Regions from separate parts of the Inquilinus sp. CA228 genome, predicted to be linked through region 3. Evidence: predicted binding sites of a transcription regulator. Region 3 holds the regulator's gene; each other region holds the start of a gene.
The links. The regulator PhoB, encoded in region 3, activates phosphate uptake and scavenging genes when phosphate is short. The targets are predictions, from matches to a motif close to TNTCATAAAACTGTCA.

Region 1 (7,378 bases), on a different contig from region 3:
CGTCCAGCAGCCGGTTGACCGCGGCGGTCAGGGCCGCGGCATCGGCCACCGGCATGGCGCCGCGGGCCTGGCCGAGCTGGGCCGTGATGTCCGGGAAGTTGGTCATGTGCGGGCCGTAGACCAAAGCGGCGCCGAGCTGCGCCGCCTCGATCGGGTTGTGGCCGCCGAACGGCACCAGCGAGCCGCCGATGAAGGCCACCGGGCAGACCCGCAGCCAGATCCCCATCTCGCCGATGGTGTCGGCGACCAGCACGTCGGTGTCGGTCCAGGGCAGCTTCGACTGGCTGCGGCGCAGCGCACGCAGGCCGGCCGCCTCGACCAGCCCGGCGATCTCCTCGCCGCGGTCGGGGTGGCGCGGCGCCAGCACGGTCAGCAGGCCGGGGCGCTTCGCCGCCAGCGCCTTGTGCGCCTGGACGATCTGCTCCTCCTCGCCGGCATGGGTGCTGGCGGCCAGCCAGACCGGGCGGCGGCCGATCGCGGCGCGCATCGCCGCCAGCGCCTCGAGCTCGGCATCCGGCGGGTCGGAGGAGAATTTCAGGTTGCCGACCTGGCCGACGCCGCGGGCGCCGAGGGCGCGGAAGTTGCGGGCCGAGCGCTCGTCCCAGGGCAGGATCACCCGGAAGATGCCGAGCAGCCGGCGGATCAGCCGCGGCAGACGGCGCCAGCGCCGGAACGACCGCTCCGACATCCGGGCGTTGACCAGGGCGATCGGCAGGCCGCGCTTCTCGGTCTCGGTCAGCATGTTCGGCCAGATCTCGGATTCGACCCAGATCGCCAGGTTCGGCTGCCAATGGTCGAGGAAGCGGCGGACGAAGGCCATGCGGTCGAGCGGCGCGAACTGGTGCATCGCCCGCTCCGGCAGCCGCTCGGCGATCAGCCGGGCCGAGGTGACGGTGCCGGTGGTGACCAGGACGGACAGGCGCGGGTCGCGCTCCAGCAGGCGGCGCACCAGCACCTGCACCGACAGCACCTCGCCGACGCTGGCGGCGTGGACCCAGATCAGCGGGCCCGCCGGGCGGGGAATGCTGGCATGGCCCAGCCGCTCGCCGCGGCGGGCGGGATCCTCGCGGCCTGCGGCGGTGCGCCGGGCCAGCAACAGGGGCACGAAGGGGCCGGCGGCGTCGGTCAGGCCGCGATACAGCGCATAGATCATCCGGTCGGGGTGGTCATCGGAAGGGGTGCAGATGAGTCAGGAACTGATCTGTACATGCCTCCCATGAATAGCGCAGCGCAAAACTGCGGCAATCCTCCGACGGCACCTTCAGCGCCTCGCGGATGGCGCGGCCGAGATCCTCGTCCAGCCGCCCCACCGGGGCGTTGCCGATGACGTCGGCCGGGCCCTGCACCGGATAGGCCGCGACCGGCACGCCACAGGCCAGCGCCTCCAGCATCACCAGGCCGAAGGTGTCGGTGCGCGACGGGAAGACGAAGACGTCGGCGGCGGCATAGGCGTCGACCAGGGCCTGCCCCTCCTTCGACCCGGTGAAGGTGACGTCCGGGTAGCGGGCCTGGAAGGCGGGCAGGGACGGGCCGCCGCCGACCACCACCTTCTCGCCGTCCAAGGGCAGCGACAGGAAGGCGTCGAGGTTCTTCTCCACCGCCACCCGGCCGACATAGAGGTGGCGCGGCCGGGCCCGCTCGCCGCGCTGGGCCGGGCGGAAGCGGTCGGTGTCGACACCGCGGCTCCAGCGCGCCAGGCGGCGGAAGCCGCGGCGGGCCAGGTTCCGCTCCAGCGTGTCGGTCGCCACCATCACGGCGCTGGCGGCGCGGTGGAAATGCCGCAGCAGGGCGTAGGTCGAGGCCAGCGGCATGCCGGTGCGCAGCTGGACATATTCCGGGAACTGGGTGTGGAACGAGGTGGTGAAGCTGAGCCGCCGGCGGATGCAGTAGCGCCGTGCCGCCCAGCCCAGCGGGCCTTCGGTCGAGATGTGGATGGCGTCCGGGTCGAATTCGTCGATCAGCCGGGCCATGCGCCGGCTCTGGCCGATCGCCAGCCGGATCTCGGGATAGGTCGGGCAGGGGATCGAGGCGAAGCGGTCCGGGCCGATCACCTCGACCGTATGGCCGCGGCGGCGGAGCTCGTCGCGGGTGGATTCGATGGTGCGCACCACCCCGTTGACCTGGGGCAGCCAGGCGTCGCTGATATTCAGGATGCGCATCAGCCGGCCGCCGGCTCCGTCACTGCCATGTCCACACGGAGACTATACCCGATCCCGGCTCAAGCGGCGCGCTGCGGTTCGAGGGCCGGCTGCGGCGCCACCGCGTCGCGGGCCGCCACGATGTCCGCCCAGTGCAGGATCTCCAGCCGGCCGTCGTCATGCTCCACCAGCGCGGTGCAGCTCTCCACCCAGTCGCCGTCGTTGACATAGGTCATGCCCTGCATGTCCTTCAGCTCGGCGGTGTGGATGTGGCCGCAGATCACCCCGTCCACGCCGCGCCGCCTGGCTTCCTCGACCAGCGCGAGCTCGAACCGGCCGACGAACTCGACCGCGCGCTTCGCCCGCTGCTTCATATAGGCCGAGAGCGACCAGTAGGAGAAGCCGAGACGGCGGCGCACCAGGTTGAGGGCGGTGTTGGTGTGCAGCAGCAGCTCATAGGCCTTGTCGCCGACATGGGCCAGCCATTTGGCGTAGCGCACCACGACGTCGAACTGGTCGCCGTGGATCACCAGGAAGCGGCGGCCGTCCGCGGTCTCGTGGATGCAGTCCTCGGCGACGTCGACATCGCCGAAGTTCTGGCCGACGAATTGCCGGGCGGCCTCGTCGTGGTTGCCGGGGATGTACAGCACGCGGGTGCCCTTGCGGGCCTTGCGCAGCAGCTTCTGGATCACGTCGTTGTGCGGCTGCGGCCAGTACCAGCTCTTCTTCAGCCGCCAGCCGTCGACGATGTCGCCGACCAGGTACAGCGTGTCGGAGTCGGTGTGCTTCAGGAAGTCGAGGAGGAGGTTGGCGTTGCAGGCCCGGGTGCCGAGATGGACGTCCGAGATCCAGATGGTGCGATAGCGCGTCACCTGTTCCATAGGCGGCGGTCCTTCGGCGGTCATATACCGTCGGTATAAACGAGACGCCGTCGGCAAACAACATGTTGATGTCTTCTTCGATCTCGCAGGTGCAAAAATTAATAAAACGGTCACGAGTGCTTCCGGCCCGCCGATCTGGTGCCGGTTGTTCGGGTGCTGTTGGCGCGGACTGTGAATCTTTTCTGAAGCGGAGCGATCGCTTCCGGACGATGGGGTCCCGCCCTCCCCCGGTTGCGGACGGGGGAGGGCGGGCGCGGCGGCTGCGCCTTTACAGCACGAAATCCGCCGCTGTCAGAATATGGTCGGAATAGACGGCAATGATGGCGTCCTCCAGCTTGTTGCCGGTGGTTTCGAGATAGACGCCGTAGCGGTTGTCGGCGAAGGCCAGGACCCGGATCTGCCCTGCGCCGGTGAAGGCGCCGGTGCCGAAGGTGAAGGCGGTGTTGCCGTTCAGCCCGTCGCCGTCGGCGTCGATCGCCGACAGGTCGATCTTGTCGCCGGTGGTGAAGTCGGTGATCGTGTCCCGGCCGGCGGCGGCGACGGTGCTGTCGCCCACGGCGGTGTAGCGGAAGCTGTCGTTGCCGGCGCCGCCCTTCAGCACGTCGGCGCCGCCACCCCCGGTCAGCACGTCGTCGCCGGCCATGCCCCATAGCGTGTTGGCGCCGGCGTTGCCGGTGATCGCGTCGGCCTGGGCCGAGCCGATCACCTGCTCGATGCTGCTATACGTGTCGCCAGCGGCGTCGCCACCCGAGGGCGCGCCGCCCAGCACCACGGTCACGCCGGCGGCCGAGCTGGCATAGGAGGCGGTGTCGGTGCCGGCGCCGCCCTGCAGGGAGTCGGCATCGGCCCCGCCTTCGAGCACGTCGTTGCCGTCGCCGCCCTCGAGATTGTCGGTGCCGGCGCCGCCGAAGAGGACGTCGTTGCCGGCATCGCCATGGACCTGGTCGTTGTCGGCCCCGGCATCGATCGAATCATTGTCGCCTTCGCCGTGCAGGGTGTCGGCCCCGGCGCCCCCGACCAGCCGGTCATTGCCGTCGCCGCCGTCGAGGATGTCCGCGCCGGCCTCGCCGGAGAGGGCATCGTCGCCGGCCCGGCCCTGGAGCAGGTCGTCGCCGAGCTCGCCGCCGATGATGTTGCGGACGGCGTTGCCGGCGAGGTTGTCGTCGTGGCTGGAGCCGTACAGGTTCTCGATGCTGGTCAGGACGTCGTTCTGGGCGTCGCCGCCGAAGGCCCCGTTGGTCTGCAGGTCGATTGCGACCTCGGCGCTCGACCCCTGGTAGTTGGCGAAGTCCGAGCCGGCGCCGCCGTTGAGGGTATCGCCGCCGGCACCGCCGCGCAGCGTATCGTCGCCGTCGCCGCCATTGATGGCATCGACGCCGTCGAAGCCGATCAGCCGGTCGGCCAAGGTCGAGCCGGTGATCGTGTCGTCGCCGGTGAAGATGGCGGCGAGCATCGCCATCTCGTCGCCGCCGCCGATGATGAGACCGGCCAGGGTCGCCAGGGGCGTGTTCATGCCGTTGATGGAGAAGACCAGCCCCGGCTTCGAGTAGGTCAGGTCGGTCACGGTGCCGGCGAAGGTCGATGGAGGGGTGTATGACAGCCCTGATCCGAAGAGGGACAGCGATCCGGTGTCGTTGAAGTTGAAGACTGCGATGATCCCCGCGATGAGGAGCGGGGGCCTCGAGAAGCCCGAGGATGCGATCTGCGACAGCGTGCCGAACTGGATGCCGTTGCCGTTGAGGCCCGCGCCGCTGTTCGTGGTGAAAGTCGCCATGGGAAAACCCCCGAGAGCCACCCCGACCATCCGAAATCGCGGCCTTTGCGGCCGTCTTGGATCGAGAGCGGCTCAAGATCGTGCAAAATCCGCGGCAGTTCGAGGATCTTCGCGGTGCCGCCACGAAGAACGCAAGAAACCATCGGGCCGGCGGAACGAAATTTCCGCCGGCTGTTCGATCATCCGGCGCGGTGGCTGCGCTGCTACAGCACGAAATCCGCCGCGGTCAGGACATGGTCGGAATAGACCGTGATGATCGCATCCTCGACATTGTTGCCGGTGGTCTCGAGGTAGACGCCGTAGCGGTTGGCGGCGAAGGCCAGCACCCGGATCTGGCCGGCGGCGGTGAAGGCGCCGGTGCCGAAGGTGAAAGCGGTGTCGCCCGGTCCGGCGCCGTTGGCGTCGATCGCCGACAGGTCGATCTTGTCGCCGGTGGTGAAGTCGGTGATCGTGTCCCGGCCGGCGGCGGCGACGGTGCTGTCGCCGGTTCCGACATAACGGAAGGTGTCGCTGCCGGCGCCGCCCTTCAGCGTGTCGGCGCCGACGCCCCCGGTGAGAACGTCGTCGCCGGCCAGGCCCCACAGGGTGTTGGCGCCGGTGTCGCCGGTCAGCGTGTCGACGAAGCCCGAGCCCAGCACCTGCTCGATGCCGGACATGGTGTCGCCGGCCGCGTCGCCGCCGGTGGAGGCGCCACCGATGACCACGGTCACCCCGGTGCCCGCGCTGGCATAGCTCGCCGTGTCGATGCCGTTGCCGCCGGTGAGAGTATCGGCCCCGGCCCCGCCCTCGAGGATGTCGTTGCCGTCGCCGCCGTCGAGCAGGTCGACGCCGCCGCCGCCGGTGATGCTGTCGTTGTCGACACCGCCGAAGGCGCTGTCGTTGCCGGCGCCGCCGTCGATCGAGTCGTTGCCGGCCTCGCCGGACAGGTTGTCGGCCCCGTCGCCGCCGACCAGCCGGTCGGCGCCGTCCCTGCCGCTGAGGATGTCGTCGCCGGCCTCGCCCGACAGCGCATCGTCGCCGCCGCGGCCATCGATGAGGTCGGCACCGCCCTCGCCGCCGATGATGTTGCGGTCGGCGTTGCCGGACAGGGTGTCGCCGAAGGCCGAGCCGTAGAGGTTCTCGATGCTGGTCAGCGTATCGCCCGCGGCGTCGCCGCTGAAGATCAGGTTGCTTTGGATGTCGACGAACACCTCGGCGCTCGACCCCTGGTAGTTGGCGAAATCCAGGCCGTTGCCGCCGTTGAGAGCGTCCGCTCCCGCCCCGCCGCGGAGCGTGTCGTTGCCGTCGCCGCCGTTGATGGTGTCGTTGCCGTCGAAGCCGATCAGAAAATCGGCCTGGGTCGAGCCGCCGATGGTGTCGGCCCCGGAGAAGATGATGGCCAGCGCCGCCATCTCGCCGCCGGGGGTGAGGAAGCCTGCGGCGACATCCGCCAGCGCCGTGTTCATGCCGGTGATGGAGAAGATCGGCGTCCCCAGCGGCTTGCTATAGGTCAGGCTGTTGACGGTGCCCTGGATCGTCGGGGGGAAATAGAGCAGCCCCACCCCGGCGATGGACAACTGCCCGGTGTCGTTGAAGGCCACGGTGCCGCCCGGCCCCACAATGATCGGGACGCCCAAGATGCCCGAGGACGCGATCTGCGAGAGCGTGCCGAATTGGATGCCGGCGCCGTTGAGGCCAGTGCCGTTGAGCACGGAGAAAACCGCCATGGAAAACCTCCCCCAAAATATGCGCGTCCCGAAATCACGACGCTTGCGGTCGCTTGGATCGGGATTGATCAAAGATTGGGCAAAATCTGCGGCAGTTCGAGAACGTTCCGGTGCCCCGGCAAAGAACGCAAGGAAGCAGCGACTGCCGGAAATTAAGTTTCCGGACAATTTTCCGATAATGACCCGGATAAAGCGGCGCGGCGGGGGATCCCGCCCTCCCCCGGTTGCGGTGGAGGGAGGGCGGGCCCGCCAGGCGCTACAGGACGAAGTCCCCTTCGGCCAGCGCGTGGTCGGAATAGACGGTGATGATGGCGTCCTCGACCTTGTTGCCGGTGGTCTCGAGATAGACGCCGTAGCGGTTGGCGGCGAAGGCCAGCACCCGGATCTGGCCGGCGGCGGTGAAAGCGCCGGTGCCGAAGGTGAAAGCGGTGTCGCCCGGTCCGGCGCCGTTGGCGTCGATCGCCGACAGGTCGATCTTGTCGCCGGTGGTGAAGTCCGTGATCGTGTCCCGGCCGGCGGCGGCGACGGTGCTGTCGCCGGTTCCGACATAGCGGAAGGTGTCGCTGCCGGCGCCGCCCTTCAGCACATCGGCGCCGATGCCTCCGGTGAGCACGTCGTTGCCGGCCATGCCCCACAGCGTGTTGGCGCCGGCGTTGCCGGTGATGGTGTCGACGAAGCCCGAGCCCAGCACCTGCTCGATGCTGCTGAAGGTGTCGCCCGCGGCGTCGCCGCCGGACGCGGCACCGGTGGCCAGGTTCACCGACACGCCGGCGGCCGAGCTGGCATAGCTGGCCGTGTCGATGCCGTCGCCGCCGGTCAGCTGATCGATGCCGTCGCCTTGTTCGCCTCCTTCCAGGATGTCGTTGCCGGCACCACCGT
Region 2 (7,378 bases), on a different contig from region 3:
ACCAGCACCGCGCCCAGCGGGCCGGCGGCGGCGCGGATGCCGGCCAGCACGGCGTCGACGCTGGGCGAGGTGAAGACGTCGCCGGCGACGGCGCCGGCCAGCATGCCGGGGCCGACATAGCCGGCATGGGCCGGCTCGTGCCCGCTGCCGCCGCCGGACAGAAGGGCGATCGGGCGCGAGGCCGGCACCGGCAGGTCGGCGCGGACCACCACGGCCTCCTCCTCCAGCAGGGCCAGGCCGGAATGCAGGTCGACGAACCCTTCCAGCATCTCGCGCAAGACATGGCGCGGATTGTTGATCAGCTTCTTCACGTCATGGCCCTCGGTCGGGAGAGTCGGGATCGGGGGAGGAACGGATCAGCCTTCGTTTCGTTGCCAGACCTCGGCCAGGCCCGGCTCGGCGCGCAGCCGCCCGGCGATCGCCGACAGCTTCGGGCATTCGGCGGCGAACCACTCGCTGCGCGGCCGCCAGTGGTTCATCACCGCGACGTAGACGTCGATGGCGGAGCGGGTGCCGCCCAGGAACCAGGGGGTGCCGGCCGCCGCCTCCATCTGCCGCCACAGCACCTTGCGGTGCTCGTCGGTCGCATGTCGCAGCTCGGCCTTGGCCTGGTCGCCGGTGACCCAGCGGCCGGGATCGTCGCCATAGGCCCAGGTCGGGTACAGCGCGGCGACGATGAACACCAGGCGGCGCAGGAAGGCGGGCCGGTCCGGATGGTCGGGCGGCGGGGCCAGGCCGGCGTCCGGCGCGACATCGGCGAGATGCAGGGTGATCGCCCCGCTCTCGGTCATCACCGTGCCGTCGGGCAGCACCAGCACCGGCACCTGGGTCAGCGGGTTCAGGCGCTGCAGCATCTCCCGGTCGGCCGGGCTGTCGTAGACGTCGACCGACTTGACCGCATAGGGCACGCCGGCGAGGGTCAGCATGATCTCGCTGAGCGTCGAGCCGCTGCCGGGCGTGGCGTAGAGCGTGTACATCGGTCCTCCCCTTCGTCGCGCCCCGCACTCCTAACACGGCGCGGCGGCGCGCGATACGAAGCCTGAACGGGGGTTGCAGCGCGCGGTCCGGGCCTGCTCATATGCCGTCACGAAACTGTAACAAACGGAGGCTTCGGATGATGCGATTCGGATGGGCTTCGGCCCTGGCGATGATGGCGGCGGCGGGCGCGGCCCAGGCGCAGCAGGGCCCCGGCCCGGACGACAACCTCAACGCGGTGCTGTGGGACCAGACCTCGGTCGAGGCGCAGGCCAATGCGATCGGCGCCTATGCCCTGGCCCGCATCCGGCTGGACGAGGCGCTGGCCGACCCGTCCCGCACCGCGGCACCGGCGGAGCAGACCGGCGATTTCAAGAATTTCCCGCCGGCGGTGGTGCTGGACGTCGACGACACGCTCCTGAACACCTCGCCCTACCAGGCCCGCAACGTGGTCGAGGGCTCGGGCTTCAACCCGAAGACCTGGACGACCTACGTCAACGCCAAGATCGACACCGCGATCCCCGGCGCGGTCGAGTTCACGCAATACGCCGCGTCCAAGGGCGTGAAGGTGTTCTACGTCACCAATCGCACCAAGGAGGAGGAAGGGCCGACGGTCGAGCACATGAAGGCGCTCGGCTTCCCGATGGGCGACAATGTCGACACCTTCCTCAGCGCCAAGGAGCAGCCGGACTGGGGCTCGGCCAAGGGCACGCGCCGCGCCGTGATCGCCAAGGATTACAGGATCCTGCTGCTGGTCGGCGACAATTTCGGCGATTTCAGCGACGCCTACAAAGGCACGCTGGAGGAGCGGCAGACGGCCTTCGAGGCGGCCAAGGACCATTGGGGCCGCGACTGGATCGCGATCGCCAACCCGACCTACGGCTCGTTCGAATCGGCGCCGTACAAGGGCGACTACAAGCTGCCGGCGGCGGATCAGCGCAAGCTGAAGATTGAGGCGCTGACGCCCTGGAACGGGCAGTAGCCGTGTCCCCGGGGCCGCGGCGGATCAGAACCCGCTGCGGCCCTGGAACGGCTGGCCGGTGAACAGCGAGACCAGATGCGCCAGCATCAGGATCACCACCAGCGCCGCCACCATCATCACCGGGATCACCGGGAACAGCCGCACCTCGCCCGGCGGTGGGCGGCGCCGGTCCATCACCAGCATGGCCGCGACCACCGCCAGGGCGGCGGCGAGGATGATCGAGGTGTTGGTCAGGTCGAGCTGCATCGTGGCACCGCGGTAGCATTCCCGTGGTCTCGACGGAAGACAGGGTTGCATCCGCGGCCGCGATTGCCGATATCGGCGCGGGCGGAGAGAGGGCCGGGACGATGAAGCGCTTCTACAAGACGGTGGGTGTGGTGCCGGCCGGCGACGGGTTCGGCGTCGTCCTCGACGGCAAGCCGATCAAGAGCCCGGCCAAGGCCGATCTCGTCCTGCCCAGCCGCGCCTTGGCCGAGGCGGTGGCGGCGGAATGGGACGCGCAGGCCGACAAGGTGGTGCCTTCGGCCATGCCGCTGATGCAGCTGGCGGCGACGGCGATCGACAAGGTCGCGCCGAATCGCGATCTGATCATCGACACCATCGCCCCCTATGGCGGCAGCGACCTGCTGTGCTACCGGGCCGAGGCGCCGACGGCGCTGGCCGAGCGGCAGGCCGCCGCCTGGCAGCCGCTGCTCGACTGGGCGATGACCGCGCATGACGCGCCGCTGACCGCGACCTCCGGCATCCTCCACCAGGCCCAGCCGGACGCCAGTCTCGCGGCGCTGCGCGCGGCGGTGGCGGCGCAGGACGACTGGCGGCTGACGGCGCTGCACCAGGCGACGGCGCTGACCGGATCGCTGGTGCTCGGCCTGGCGCTGCTGGCCGGCCGGATCGACGCCGACGAGGCCTTCGAGCTGGCCGAGCTCGACGCCAGCTTCCAGATCGAGCGCTGGGGCGAGGAAGCCGAGGCCACGGACCGGCGCGCGGCGCTCCGGGCCGAGCTGCAGGCGGCGGCCCGATTGGTCGAACTGGCGGCGGGCTGACTGGAGGCTCCGGCCGGGCGACCTATCTGAAGGGCTGAGGCCCGGCGCACGGCAAGCGAGGAGCGACACGATGACCAGCGACGCCAAGCGACCCATGATCGCCCGGATCTGGCGCGGCCACACCCGGCCCGAGCGGGCCGACGAATACGAGGCCTACAATTACGAGGTCGGGATCAAGCCGCTGATCGAGAAGGCGCTGGGGGTGCAGACCCTCCGCGAGGACCGCGAGGCCTATTCCGAATTCATGACGATCTCCTACTGGGAGAGCGTCGAGGCGATGGCGAGCTTCACCGGCGGCGACCCGACCCGGATCCACCATCTCGACCGCGACCCGGAGTTCCTGATCGAGCTGCCGGACCGGGTCCAGGTCCTGGAGATCCGCGCCGCGCATGGCGACATCGGCGGCGATCGCCGGTGACGCCGGGGCTCACCCCGCCTTCTTCAGCCGCGTCTCCACCAGCCGCGACCACAGCGTGGCGCCGACCGGCAGGATCTCGTCGTTGAAGTCGTAATGCGGGTTGTGCACCGGCACGCTGCCGCGGCCGTTGCCGATGAACAGGAAGGCGCCCGGCTTCTCGGCCAGCATGTAGGCGAAATCCTCCGACGCCATGACGATGGTGCCGTTGCTGTCGACCGCGTCGGCGCCCAGCGCGTCCGCCGCGGCCTCGGCGACCCAGGCCGTCTCGGCGGCGTCGTTGATCACAGGGATCACCTTGATCTGCACCTTCGACTCGGCCCGGCCGCCGAAGGCGGCGGCGACGTCGCGGGCGATCGCCTCGATCCGCACCTTCAGCGCCTCCAGCACCTCCATCCGCAGCGCCCGGAAGGTGCCGCGCAGCACGGCGGTGTCGGGGATCACGTTGTAGGCGTCGCCGGCATGGATCTGGGTGACGCTGACCACCGCGGAATCGAGGGCGGCGACGTTGCGGGCGACCACGCTCTGCAGCGCCGTCACCACATGCGCCGCGATCAGCACCGGGTCGATGCCGGTCTCCGGCAGCGCGCCATGGGCGCCGCGGCCGGCGATCTCGATGTCGAAGATGCCGCCGCCGGACATCGTCGCGCCGGGGCGGACCATGACCCGGCCGGCATCCAGCGTGTGGAAATTGTGCATGCCGAACACGGCCTCGCAGGGGAACTGGTCGAACAGCCCGTCGGCGATCATCGCCTGCGCCCCGCCGCGGCCCTCCTCGGCCGGCTGGAAGATGAAATGCACCGTGCCGTCGAAGTTCCGCGTCGCCGCCAGGTAGCGGGCGGCGCCGAGCAGCATGGTGGTGTGGCCGTCATGGCCGCAGGCATGCATCGTGTTGGCGGTCTGCGACCGGTGGCCGAAGCCGTTCGCCTCCTGCATCGGCAGCGCGTCCATGTCGGCGCGCAGCGCGATCGCGCGCGGGTTGTTGCCGACCCGCAGCGTGCCGACCACGCCGGTGCGGCCGATCCCGGTCGCCACCTCGCAGCCGAAGGCGCGCAGCCGCTCCGCCACCAGGGCGCTGGTGCGGTGCTCCTCGAAGCCCAGCTCGGGATGGGCGTGGATGTCCCGACGCCATTCGGTCAACTCGTCGGCGAAGCCGGCGATCATCGGGTCGATCTTCATGGCGGGTCCTCGCGGGAACGTCAGACAATATCAGGACCCAAGGCCTACAGGCTGGCAAGCCCCGATCTCGCCCAGCCCTCAGCCTCGTGCTATTGCAGGCGGATGACGCTTTGCGGACATCCGCGGGGGGAGAATGCGTGAGATCCTTGAGGTGCTCGAGAAGAAGCGCGCGGCGGCGCGCCTCGGCGGCGGCAAGAAACGCGTCGAGGCCCAGCATGCCAAGGGCAAGCTGACGGCGCGCGAGCGGCTCGACGTCTTCCTCGACCCCGGCTCCTTCGAGGAATGGGACATGTTCGTCGAGCACCGCTCGCCGGATTTCGGCATGGCCGAGCAGAAGGTGCCGGGCGACGGTGTGGTCACCGGCTTCGGCACCGTCGACGGCAAGCTGGTCTTCGTCTTCAGCCAGGACTTCACGGTGTTCGGCGGCTCGCTGTCCGAGGCGCATGCCGAGAAGATCTGCAAGGTCATGGACCAGGCGATGAAGGTCGGCGCCCCGGTGATCGGCCTGAACGATTCGGGCGGCGCCCGGATCCAGGAGGGCGTGGCCTCGCTCGGCGGCTATGCCGAGGTGTTCCAGCGCAACGTCCTGGCCTCGGGCGTGGTGCCGCAGATCTCGCTGATCATGGGGCCCTGCGCCGGCGGCGCGGTCTATTCGCCGGCGATGACCGACTTCATCTTCATGGTGAAGGACAGCTCCTACATGTTCGTCACCGGCCCGGACGTGGTGAAGACGGTGACGCATGAGGTGGTGACGGCCGAGGATCTGGGCGGCGCCGTCACCCACACCGCCAAGTCGGGCGTCGCCGACCTGGCCTTCGAGGACGATGTCGAGGCGCTGCTGCGGCTGCGCGACTTCGTCGGCTTCCTGCCATCCTCGAACCGGTCGCCGGCGCCGATCCGCCCGACCGAGGACCCGGCCGACCGGCCGGAGATGTCGCTCGACACCCTGATCCCGGCCAATCCGAACAAGCCCTACGACATGAAGGAGCTGATCGGGAAGGTGGTGGACGAGGGCGACTTCTTCGAGCTGCAGCCGGCCTTCGCCGGCAACATCATCATCGGCATGGCGCGGATGCAGGGCCGCACCGTCGGCATCGTCGCCAACCAGCCGATGGTGCTGGCCGGCTGCCTGGACATCGATTCCAGCCGCAAGGCGGCGCGCTTCGTCCGCTTCTGCGACGCCTTCAACATCCCGATCGTCACCTTCGTCGACGTGCCGGGCTTCCTGCCCGGCACCAGCCAGGAGTTCGGCGGCATCATCAAGCACGGCGCCAAGCTGCTGTTCGCCTATGCCGAGGCGACGGTGCCGAAGGTCACGGTGATCACCCGCAAAGCCTATGGCGGGGCCTATGACGTGATGGCGTCGAAGCATCTGCGCGGCGACGTCAACTACGCCTGGCCGACGGCGGAGATCGCGGTGATGGGGCCGAAGGGCGCGGTCGAGATCATCTTCCGCGCCGACATCGGCGACGCCGAGAAGATCGCGGCGCGGACCGAGGAATACCGCCAGAAATTCGCCAACCCCTTCGTCGCCGCGGCGCGGGGCTATGTCGACGACGTGATCATGCCGCACAACACCCGACGGCGGATCTGCAAGGCCCTGGCGATGCTGGCCGACAAGAAGCTCGAGAACCCCTGGAAGAAGCACGACAACCTGCCGTTGTGACCCGGGGCACCTTTGCCACTCTCCTGCCATGCCAGGATGGTGCGATGGATCGACACCGGAGACCGGGATGACCGCGCGCTTCCGCACCCTGACGATGCTCCTGGCCGGCGCCCTGCTGCTGGCCGGCTGCGCCACCGAGGCCGGCTTCCGCAAGGGGCTGGACCAGCTGAAGGGCCAGCCGAAGGACCAATTGATCGTCCGCTACGGTCCGCCGATCTATGAGGGCCGGACCGAGGACGGGCGACGCTATGCCCAGTTCAACCTGTCCTGGGTGCAGACCGGCGGCGGCTACATCACCAGCCGGCCGCAGACCGCCTTCGTGCGCGGCACCTATCGCGACGACGACGGCGACAAGCGCCGCTACAGCGAGACGCGGACGGTCTTTGTCGACCAGTATGTGCCGCCCTATGCGGTCGACCGGCGCTGCCTGACCACCTTCTATTTCGACGCCGCCAGCCGGGTCGCCAGCTACGCCTATGCCGGCGACGGCTGCGTCGCGAAGGAGTAGGGGCGGTTCTTCACAGCAGCGGCCGCAGCGCCAGGTCGAGGCCGAGCAGCAGGAGGCCGAGGAAGAACCAGCGCCGGAACACCTCGGGCCGCACCCGCAGCCGCAGCCACTGCCCGGCGGCCATGCCCAGCAGCGCCGGGGCCAGCGCCAGCAGCGAGCTGCCGGCGGCGGCCAGCGGGAAGGCGCCGTCCCGCGCCAGCCCGGCGGCCAGCGCCAGGGTCGAGACGGTGAAGGACAGGCCCAGCGCCTGGATCAGGTCCTCCTTCTCCAGCCCCAGCGCCTGCAGGAACGGCACCGCCGGGATGACGAAGACCCCGGTGGCGGCGGTGACCAGGCCGGTGGCGGCGCCGACCGGGCCCGACCACCGGCGCTCCGCCCGGGCCGGCACCGAGAACCGCGGTCCGGCCAGGCCGATCGCGGCGTAGAGCACCAGGGCGGCGCCGAGGGCGATGGTGGCGGTTTCGGCGCCGGCGCTGGTCAGCAGGCCGGCCCCGGCCCAGGTGCCGAGGCAGATCCCGGCCATCATCGGCCACAGCCGGCGCAGCAGCCCGCCGAAGCGCGGCCCGGCGAAGAGCTGCCAGAGATTGGTCACCAGCGACGGCACCACCAG
Region 3 (7,378 bases):
GGGGCTGATGCAGGTCATGCCCGGCACCTATGATGAGCTGCGCTACTCCCACGGCCTGGGTCCCGACGCCTATGAGCCGCGCGACAACATCCTGGCCGGCGCCGCCTATATCCGCGAGATGTACGACCTGTACGGCTATCCCGGCTTCCTCGGCGCCTACAATGCCGGGCCGGAGCGGTACCGCCAGTATGTCGAGGAAGGCCGGCCGCTGCCGCGCGAGACCGAGCGCTACATGGACATCATCGCGCCGCAGATCGCCGGCATCATGCCGGGCCAGGGCGGCAGCGACCGGATGACCCAGTACGCCGCCGCCCAGATCCAGCAGAAGGTGCCGGCGCCGATCCGCATGGCGCCGATCCCCGACGGCTCCTCGCGGCGCAACACCACCGTGGTGGCGGCGATGCAGCCGATCCCGGACGGCTCGTCAATGCGGAACACCACGGTGGTCGCGGCGATGCGGCCGATTCCCGATGGCTCGTCGACCCGGAACACCACCGTGGTCGCCGCGATGCAGCCGATCCCGGACGGGTCGAGCACTGTGGTCGCCTCGGTGCTGCCGCCGGTCCGCGTGGTGCCGCAGCCCGGCGTGGTGCGGATGCAACCGATCCCCGACGGCGCCACCCAGGTTGCCGCGGCCGCCCCGGTAGCGCGCCAGGTCGCCCCGGCCCCGGTGCGGATGGCCCCGATCCCCGACGGCAGCACCCAGGTCGCCGCCGCAGCCCCGGTCGTCCGTCCGGCGCCGGTGCGCATGGCGCCGATCCCGGATGTGCCGACGCCCCGCGCGGCGGTGGCGCCGACCCGGATGGCGCCGATCCCCGACGCCCCGCCGGTCCGCGTCGCCGCGTCGGCCAAGCCCGCGCGCGCCCCGGCGCCGCAGCAGGTCGCCGACGCCGGCGAGCCGCGGCGCCAGTCCAACGGCCTGCCCACCGGCTGGTTCGTGCCGAGCGCACCGGGCAACTGACCGTCTGCTCACAAGAAAGCCCGCGCCGCCGAAGGGTGGCGCGGGCTTTTTCTTTGGGAGGCCGGGTGCGCCGGTCTCAGGCCGCGTCGGGCAGGCCGGCGGGGCGGCGATAGCTCCAGGCGCCGAGCGGCGGCAGGTTGCGCCAGACGAAATCGACCATCCGGCCCTGCAGCCCCAGCTTGCGCCGCGGCAGCGGCGACAGGATCTGGTTGGTCAGCTGCAGGAAGCGCCCCGACCGCCCCATGCGGGCAAAGGCGGCGTCGATGATCTGCCGCTGCAGATCGAGCGGGAACCAGATTATCGGCAGGCTGGACGCCACCATCGACAGCCGGCGGATCCCCGCCGCGTCCAGCATCGGGCCGATCTCGGCCACGTCGCCCTCCAGCACCGTGACGCCGGGGAAGCGCCGGCGCAGCACGGTGCAGAATTCGGGCATCTTCTCGACCACCACCAGCTTCTGCGGCGGCAGCCCGGTTGCCAGCAACCCTTCGGTGAGGCTGCCGGTGCCGGCACCGAGCTCGAGCACCGGGTCGCTGCAGCGGGGGTCGATGTGCCGGGCGAAGGCGCGGGCCACGGCGGGGCCGGACGGCGCCCAGGCCGCGACCTTCAGCGGCGAGCGGAACCACAACCGGACATACAGCCAGGAATCCTTGCTCATTCGACACCTCCGTGCCGTTCGTCGGGACAACCGTCTGTCTTTGCAGAGAGTTCCCGGGCTCAGGCCTGCGCCTGGACGTCCAGCGAGTAGCCGGCGGAGCGAACGGTGCGGATCAGGTCGATCTCGCTGTCGTCGTTCAGCGCCTTGCGCAGGCGGCGGATATGGACGTCGACGGTGCGCGGCTCGACATAGACGTCGTGGCCCCAGACGATGTCGAGCAACTGCTCGCGGCTGAACACCCGGCCGGGATGCTGCATGAAGTGGCGCAGCAGGCGGAACTCGGTCGGGCCGAGATGGACGTCGCGGTTGCCGCGGCGGACGCGGTGGCCGCCGAGATCCATGCTGAGATCGGCGTAGCTGAGGATGTCGCCGGCGCTGGACGGCGAGGTGCGGCGCAGCACCGCCTTGATCCGGGCCATCAGCTCCGGCGTCGAGAACGGCTTGGCGACGTAGTCGTCGGCGCCGGAATCGAGGCCGCGGACGCGGTCCCCCTCCTCGCCCCGCGCGGTCAGCATGATCACCGGGATGTCGCGGGTCTTGGCGCCGCGGCGCAGCTGGCGGCAGACCTCGATGCCGGAGAGATGCGGCAGCATCCAGTCGAGCAGCACCAGGTCCGGCCGCTGCTCGCTGGCCAGCAGCAGCGCCTCTTCGCCGTCATAGGCGGCGAGGACGCGGAAGCCTTCGCGCTCGAGGTTGTAGGTCAGGAGGGTGACGAGGTCGACTTCGTCCTCGACCACCAGAACCAGCGGCTGGATGCCGGCCCTCATGCGTTCTCCTCCGGCTTGGCCTCGGGGGTGACGACGGTGAAGGAACTGGCGTCGCCCTTCGGCCGCACATCCGTCACCGGCTTGCCTGTGAGCAGGAAGTGGATCAGCTCGGCGATGTTGGTGGCGTGGTCGCCGATCCGCTCGATGTTCTTGGCGATGAACAGGAGATGGGTGCAGGGGGTGATGTTGCGCGGATCCTCCATCATGTAGGTGAGGGTCTCGCGGAACATGCTGGTGTAGAGGTCGTCGACCGATTCATCCTGGCGCCAGGCCGACAGCGCCTTCTCCAGGTCGCGCTCGGTGTAGGCGTCGAGCACGTCCTTGATGATCTGCTGCACCATCCGGCCCATGCGCGGCAGCGCCATCACCGGCCGGACCATCGGCACCTGGGCCAGGGCCAGGGACCGCTTGGCGATGTTGGCGGAGTAGTCGCCGATCCGCTCCAGGTCCGAGGCGATGCGGAGCGCCGAGACCACCTCGCGCAGATCGACCGCCATCGGCTGGCGCAGCGCCAGAGACCGGATCGCCACGGAGTCGATGGACGCCTCATAGGCGTCCATCTGCTCGTCGCTGCGCATCACCCGGCCGGCGAGGTCGGCGTCGCGGCGGACCACGGCCTGGATCGCCAACTCGAGCTGGCTTTCGGCCAGGCCACCCATCTGCACGATGGTGCGGCGCAGCGTCTCCAGTTCCTGGTCGAAGGATTTGACGATGTGCTCGCTGGACATGAACGGCGGTTCCGGTTGTTGGTGGGCGGGTCGGTCGGGGCCGAGGTCAGCCGAAGCGGCCGGTGATGTAGCCCTGGGTCCGCTCGTCCCGCGGGTTGGTGAAGATCTCTTCGGTGGCGCCGACCTCGACCAGGTCGCCGAGATGGAAGAAGGCGGTGCGCTGGCTGACGCGGGCCGCCTGCTGCATGTTGTGGGTGACGATCGCTATGGTGTATTCGCGCCGCAGCTCGTCGATCAGCTCCTCGATATGCGCGGTCGCGATCGGGTCCAGGGCCGAGCAGGGCTCGTCCATCAGGATGACCTCCGGGCTGCAGGCGATGGCGCGGGCGATGCACAGGCGCTGCTGCTGGCCGCCGGACAGGCCGGTGCCGGGCTCGGCCAGCCGATCCCGGACCTCCTTCCACAGCCCGGCGCCGATCAGGCTCTTCTCGACGATCGCCTCCAGCTCGTCGCGGCGGCTGGCGAAACCGTGGATCCGCGGGCCGTAGGAGACGTTGTCGAAGATCGACTTCGGGAATGGGTTCGGCTTCTGGAACACCATGCCAACCCGGGCGCGCAGCTGCACCACGTCCAGCCGCTTGTCGTAGATGTCCTCGCCGTCGAGGATGATGGAGCCCTCGACCCGGGCGCCGTCGATCGTGTCGTTCATGCGGTTGAGGCAGCGCAGGAAGGTGGACTTGCCGCAACCCGAGGGGCCGATCAAGGCCAGCACCTCGTTCTCCAGCAGGTCGACACTGACGCTGTGCAGCGCCTCCTTCTGGCCGTAGAAGACCTTGACGTCGCGCGCCACCATCTTCGGGGCCGACCCGGCCGCGGCCGCCGGGTTTGCGGCATGCGGGACGATTGTCTGGATCACGGTCATGGGGTTCACCACCGGCGTTCGAACTTGCTGCGCAGCCAAACCGCGAAGCTGTTCATGATGATCAGGAAGACGAGCAGGACGATGATTCCGGCCGAGGTCCGCTCGACGAAGCCGCGCTCCGCCGCGCCGGACCACATGTAGACCTGCACCGGCAGGGCCGTGGCCGGGTCGAGCGGCGTGGCCGGGTAGCCGACCACGAAGGCGACCATGCCGATCATCAGCAGCGGCGCGGTTTCGCCGAGCGCATGGGCCAGGCCGAGGATCGTGCCGGTCAGGATGCCGGGCGCCGCGAGCGGCAGGGTGTGATGGAACATCGCCTGCATGCGCGAGGCGCCGAGGCCCAGCGCGGCCTGCTTGATCGAGGGCGGCACCGCGCGGATCGAGGCGCGCGTGGTGATGATGATGGTCGGCAGGGTCAGGAGCGTCAGCACCAGGCCGCCGACCAGCGGCGCCGACCGCGGCAGGCCGAAGAAGTTGATGAAGACGGCCAGCCCGAGCAGACCGAACACGATGGACGGGACCGCGGCGAGGTTGTTGATGTTGACTTCGATCAGGTCGGTCCAGCGGTTCTTCCTGGCGAACTCCTCGAGATAGACCGCCGCCAGCACGCCGATCGGCAGCGCCAGCGCCAGCACGATCAGCATCATATAGGCCGAGCCGAGGGCGGCGACGCCGATGCCGGCCAGCTCCGGATTGCTCGACGCGCCGGAGGTGAACAGCGCCCAGTTGAAGCGGCGCTCCAGCGTGCCGGCCGCGGCCAGCTGGTCGACCCAGGCCGTCTGCTGGTCGTCGAGGCGGCGCTGGGCCTCCGGCAGGTCGCGGGAGATCTGGCCCTTGATCAGGGCGTCGACGTCGCCATGCGCCGGGACCCAGACCGTGCGGGTGGAGCCGATGACCGACGGATCGGCCTGCACCATGTCGCGCAGCACGATCGGCGCGCCGCGGCTGAGCAGGCCGTTCGACTTCCGGCGGTCGGCCGCGCTCTCGACGGTGATCTGCTTGCGCAGGGCGTCGCGCGCGATCTGGTCGTAATCGGCGGTCATCAGGGCGGTGGGATCGCGCTGGCCGGACGGGTCGATCACCTCCGGATCGAAGGTCACCTCCAGCCGGAGCGCCGACTGCGTGAAGGCGGTGTAGCCCTGGCCGATGATCGAGATGAACAGCACGACCAGGAAGCAGATCGCCACCGCGATCGCGGCGATGCCATAGAGGCGGAAGCGCGCCTCCGCCGCGTGCCGACGCCTCAGCTTCGCCATGAAGGCGGCCTGCTTGGTGACGTGGGTCACCGCGCGCGGCTGGGCACCGTTCATCAGGTCTGCCTCACTCATAGTGTTCCCGATATTTGCGCACGATCTGCAGGGCGACAATGTTGAGGCAGAGCGTGACCACGAAAAGGGTCAGCCCCAGAGCGAAGGCGACCAGCGCCTGCGGGCTGTTGAAGGCCAGGTCGCCGGTCAGCTGCTTGACGATCTTGACCGTGACCGTGGTCACGGATTCGAACGGGTTCAGCGTCAGATTGGCGGCCAGGCCCGCCGCCATGACCACGATCATGGTCTCGCCGATGGCGCGGCTGACCGCCAGCAGGACGGCGCCGACGATGCCCGGAAGGGCCGCCGGCAGCACCACGTGGCGGATCGTCTCCGACCGCGTCGCGCCGAGGCCGTAGGACCCGTCGCGCAGGCGCTGGGGGACGGCGTTGATGATGTCGTCGGACAGCGAGGAGACGAAGGGGATGATCATGATCCCCATCACCAGCCCGGCGTTGAGCGCGCTGGTGGCCGAGACATCGAGCCCGATCCCGGCGCCGGCGTCGCGCAGGAACGGGCCGACCGTGGTCAGGGCGAAGAAGCCGTAGACCACCGTCGGGATGCCGGCGAGGATCTCCAGGATCGGCTTGATCCAGGCGCGGACGCGCCGGTCGGCGTATTCCGACAGGTAGATCGCGGCCAGTAGGCCGATCGGCACCGCCACCAGCATGGCGATGGCCGAGATGAAGATGGTGCCCCACAGCACCGGGATGAGCCCGAAGCGGCCGGCGACTTCCTCGCTGCCCGCCCCGGCGAAGCCCGGGTCCCAGACCAGGCCGAAGAAGAAGTCCTGGGGCGGCACCATGGTGAAGAAGTGCAGCGCCTCGAACAGCATCGACAGCACGATGCCGATCGTGGTGACGATGGCGATGCCGGAGCAGATGATCAGAAGGCCGAGCGTGGCGGTCTCGACCCGGTTGCGCGCCCGGAAGGTCTTGGAGATGCGGCGGAGCGCGAAGAACACGCCGACCGCGGCGAGGACCAGGACGGCGGCGATCATCAGCATCCGCCCGAGCGACTGCAGGCGGATCATCTCGTCCGCCGCGGCGCGCATGTAGGGCTCGGCGTCGCCGGAGACGATGCCGCCTGCCGCCAGGTTCTGGATCGATCCCTTGATCAGGCCGAGCTGGTCGGAAGGCAGGTTGCGCACGGTGTCGGGCAGCATGCCGTCGACCACCGCGGAGATGATGATGGGCTGGAAGATCAGCCAGAGCGCGAGCAGGACCAGAGCCGGCAAACCGGCCCACAGCGCAACATAGGCGCCATAGGCGCCCGGCCGGGAATGCAGATCGCCGGGGCGGCCGCCGGCCACCGCGACGGAGCGGCGAAGCCCGATCTGATAGCCGGCCGCCATCAGCACCAGGATGACAGCAAAGATCACGGGCAGGGACATATCTGTCTCGCGCCAGAGAAAAATTGGCGGGGCCGCGCTGGGCGGCCCCGCCGGACGATCACATGCTCAGCGTGGTGCCGGCATTGGCGGCGTTGCGCTGGTCCTTCAGCTCGTTCGCCGGCATCGGGATCAGGCCCTTCTCGACCAGGGCGCCCTCGTCACCGACCATCTGGTCGCTGAGGAAGAAGGTGACGTATTCCTTGAGGCCCGGGATCGAGCCGAGATGCGCCTTCTTGACGTAGAAGAACAGCGGCCGCGACACCGGATACTCGCCCGAGGCCACGGTCTCCGCGGTCGGGACGATGCCGTTGACGGTCGCGACCTGGACCTTGTCCTTGTTCTCTTCGTAGAAGCTCAGGCCGAACACGCCGACCGCGTTCTGGCTGCTCTGGATCCGCGCCAGCGTCTCGGTGTAGTCGCCGGCGATGTCGACCGAGAGCCCGTCCTTGCGCACGGTGGCGCAGACGGCCTTCTTCTCGTCCCCGGTGAGCGCCTTGGCGGTCGCGTCCGCGTTGCAGCCGCCGGTCAGCACCTTCTCGACGAAGACCTCGCGGGTGCCGTGGTTCTCGGCCGGGACGAAGGTCAGGATCGCCTGGTCAGGAAGGCTCGCATCGACCTCCTTCCAGCTCTTGTACGGGTTGTCGACGACCTTGCCGTCGACCACCACCTTGGCAGCGATCGCCTTCCACAGCTGGGCGGTGG

Region 1: ACTOWL_RS32905 (UDP-2,3-diacylglucosamine diphosphatase) is a predicted target of PhoB. The motif match lies at 3,117-3,132, and genes of this name have one in related genera.
Region 2: ACTOWL_RS30150 (5'-nucleotidase, lipoprotein e(P4) family) is a predicted target of PhoB. The motif match lies at 1,083-1,098, and genes of this name have one in related genera.

The regions. Positions count from the first base shown of each region.
Region 1 covers NZ_JBQJIK010000094.1:215-7,592, forward strand. The annotation lists gene ACTOWL_RS32895 (3-deoxy-D-manno-octulosonic acid transferase) at 1-1,153, opposite strand, end outside; gene ACTOWL_RS32900 (glycosyltransferase family 4 protein) at 1,167-2,159, opposite strand; gene ACTOWL_RS32905 (UDP-2,3-diacylglucosamine diphosphatase) at 2,219-3,019, opposite strand; gene ACTOWL_RS32910 (calcium-binding protein) at 3,288-4,793, opposite strand; gene ACTOWL_RS32915 (calcium-binding protein) at 4,997-6,499, opposite strand; gene ACTOWL_RS32920 (calcium-binding protein) at 6,756-7,378, opposite strand, start outside.
Region 2 covers NZ_JBQJIK010000078.1:21,750-29,127, forward strand. The annotation lists gene ACTOWL_RS30140 (dihydroxyacetone kinase subunit DhaK) at 1-311, opposite strand, end outside; gene ACTOWL_RS30145 (glutathione S-transferase family protein) at 357-977, opposite strand; gene ACTOWL_RS30150 (5'-nucleotidase, lipoprotein e(P4) family) at 1,115-1,957, shown strand; gene ACTOWL_RS30155 (hypothetical protein) at 1,982-2,203, opposite strand; gene ACTOWL_RS30160 (ATP12 family chaperone protein) at 2,305-3,000, shown strand; gene ACTOWL_RS30165 (antibiotic biosynthesis monooxygenase family protein) at 3,071-3,418, shown strand; gene ACTOWL_RS30170 (M20 aminoacylase family protein) at 3,428-4,594, opposite strand; gene ACTOWL_RS30175 (acyl-CoA carboxylase subunit beta) at 4,728-6,260, shown strand; gene ACTOWL_RS30180 (hypothetical protein) at 6,328-6,768, shown strand; gene ACTOWL_RS30185 (sulfite exporter TauE/SafE family protein) at 6,779-7,378, opposite strand, start outside.
Region 3 covers NZ_JBQJIK010000088.1:24,077-31,454, reverse strand. The annotation lists gene ACTOWL_RS32065 (transglycosylase SLT domain-containing protein) at 1-961, shown strand, start outside; gene ACTOWL_RS32060 (class I SAM-dependent methyltransferase) at 1,038-1,619, opposite strand; gene phoB (phosphate regulon transcriptional regulator PhoB) at 1,679-2,386, opposite strand; gene phoU (phosphate signaling complex protein PhoU) at 2,383-3,114, opposite strand; gene pstB (phosphate ABC transporter ATP-binding protein PstB) at 3,161-3,976, opposite strand; gene pstA (phosphate ABC transporter permease PstA) at 3,982-5,286, opposite strand; gene pstC (phosphate ABC transporter permease subunit PstC) at 5,297-6,676, opposite strand; gene ACTOWL_RS32030 (substrate-binding domain-containing protein) at 6,735-7,378, opposite strand, start outside.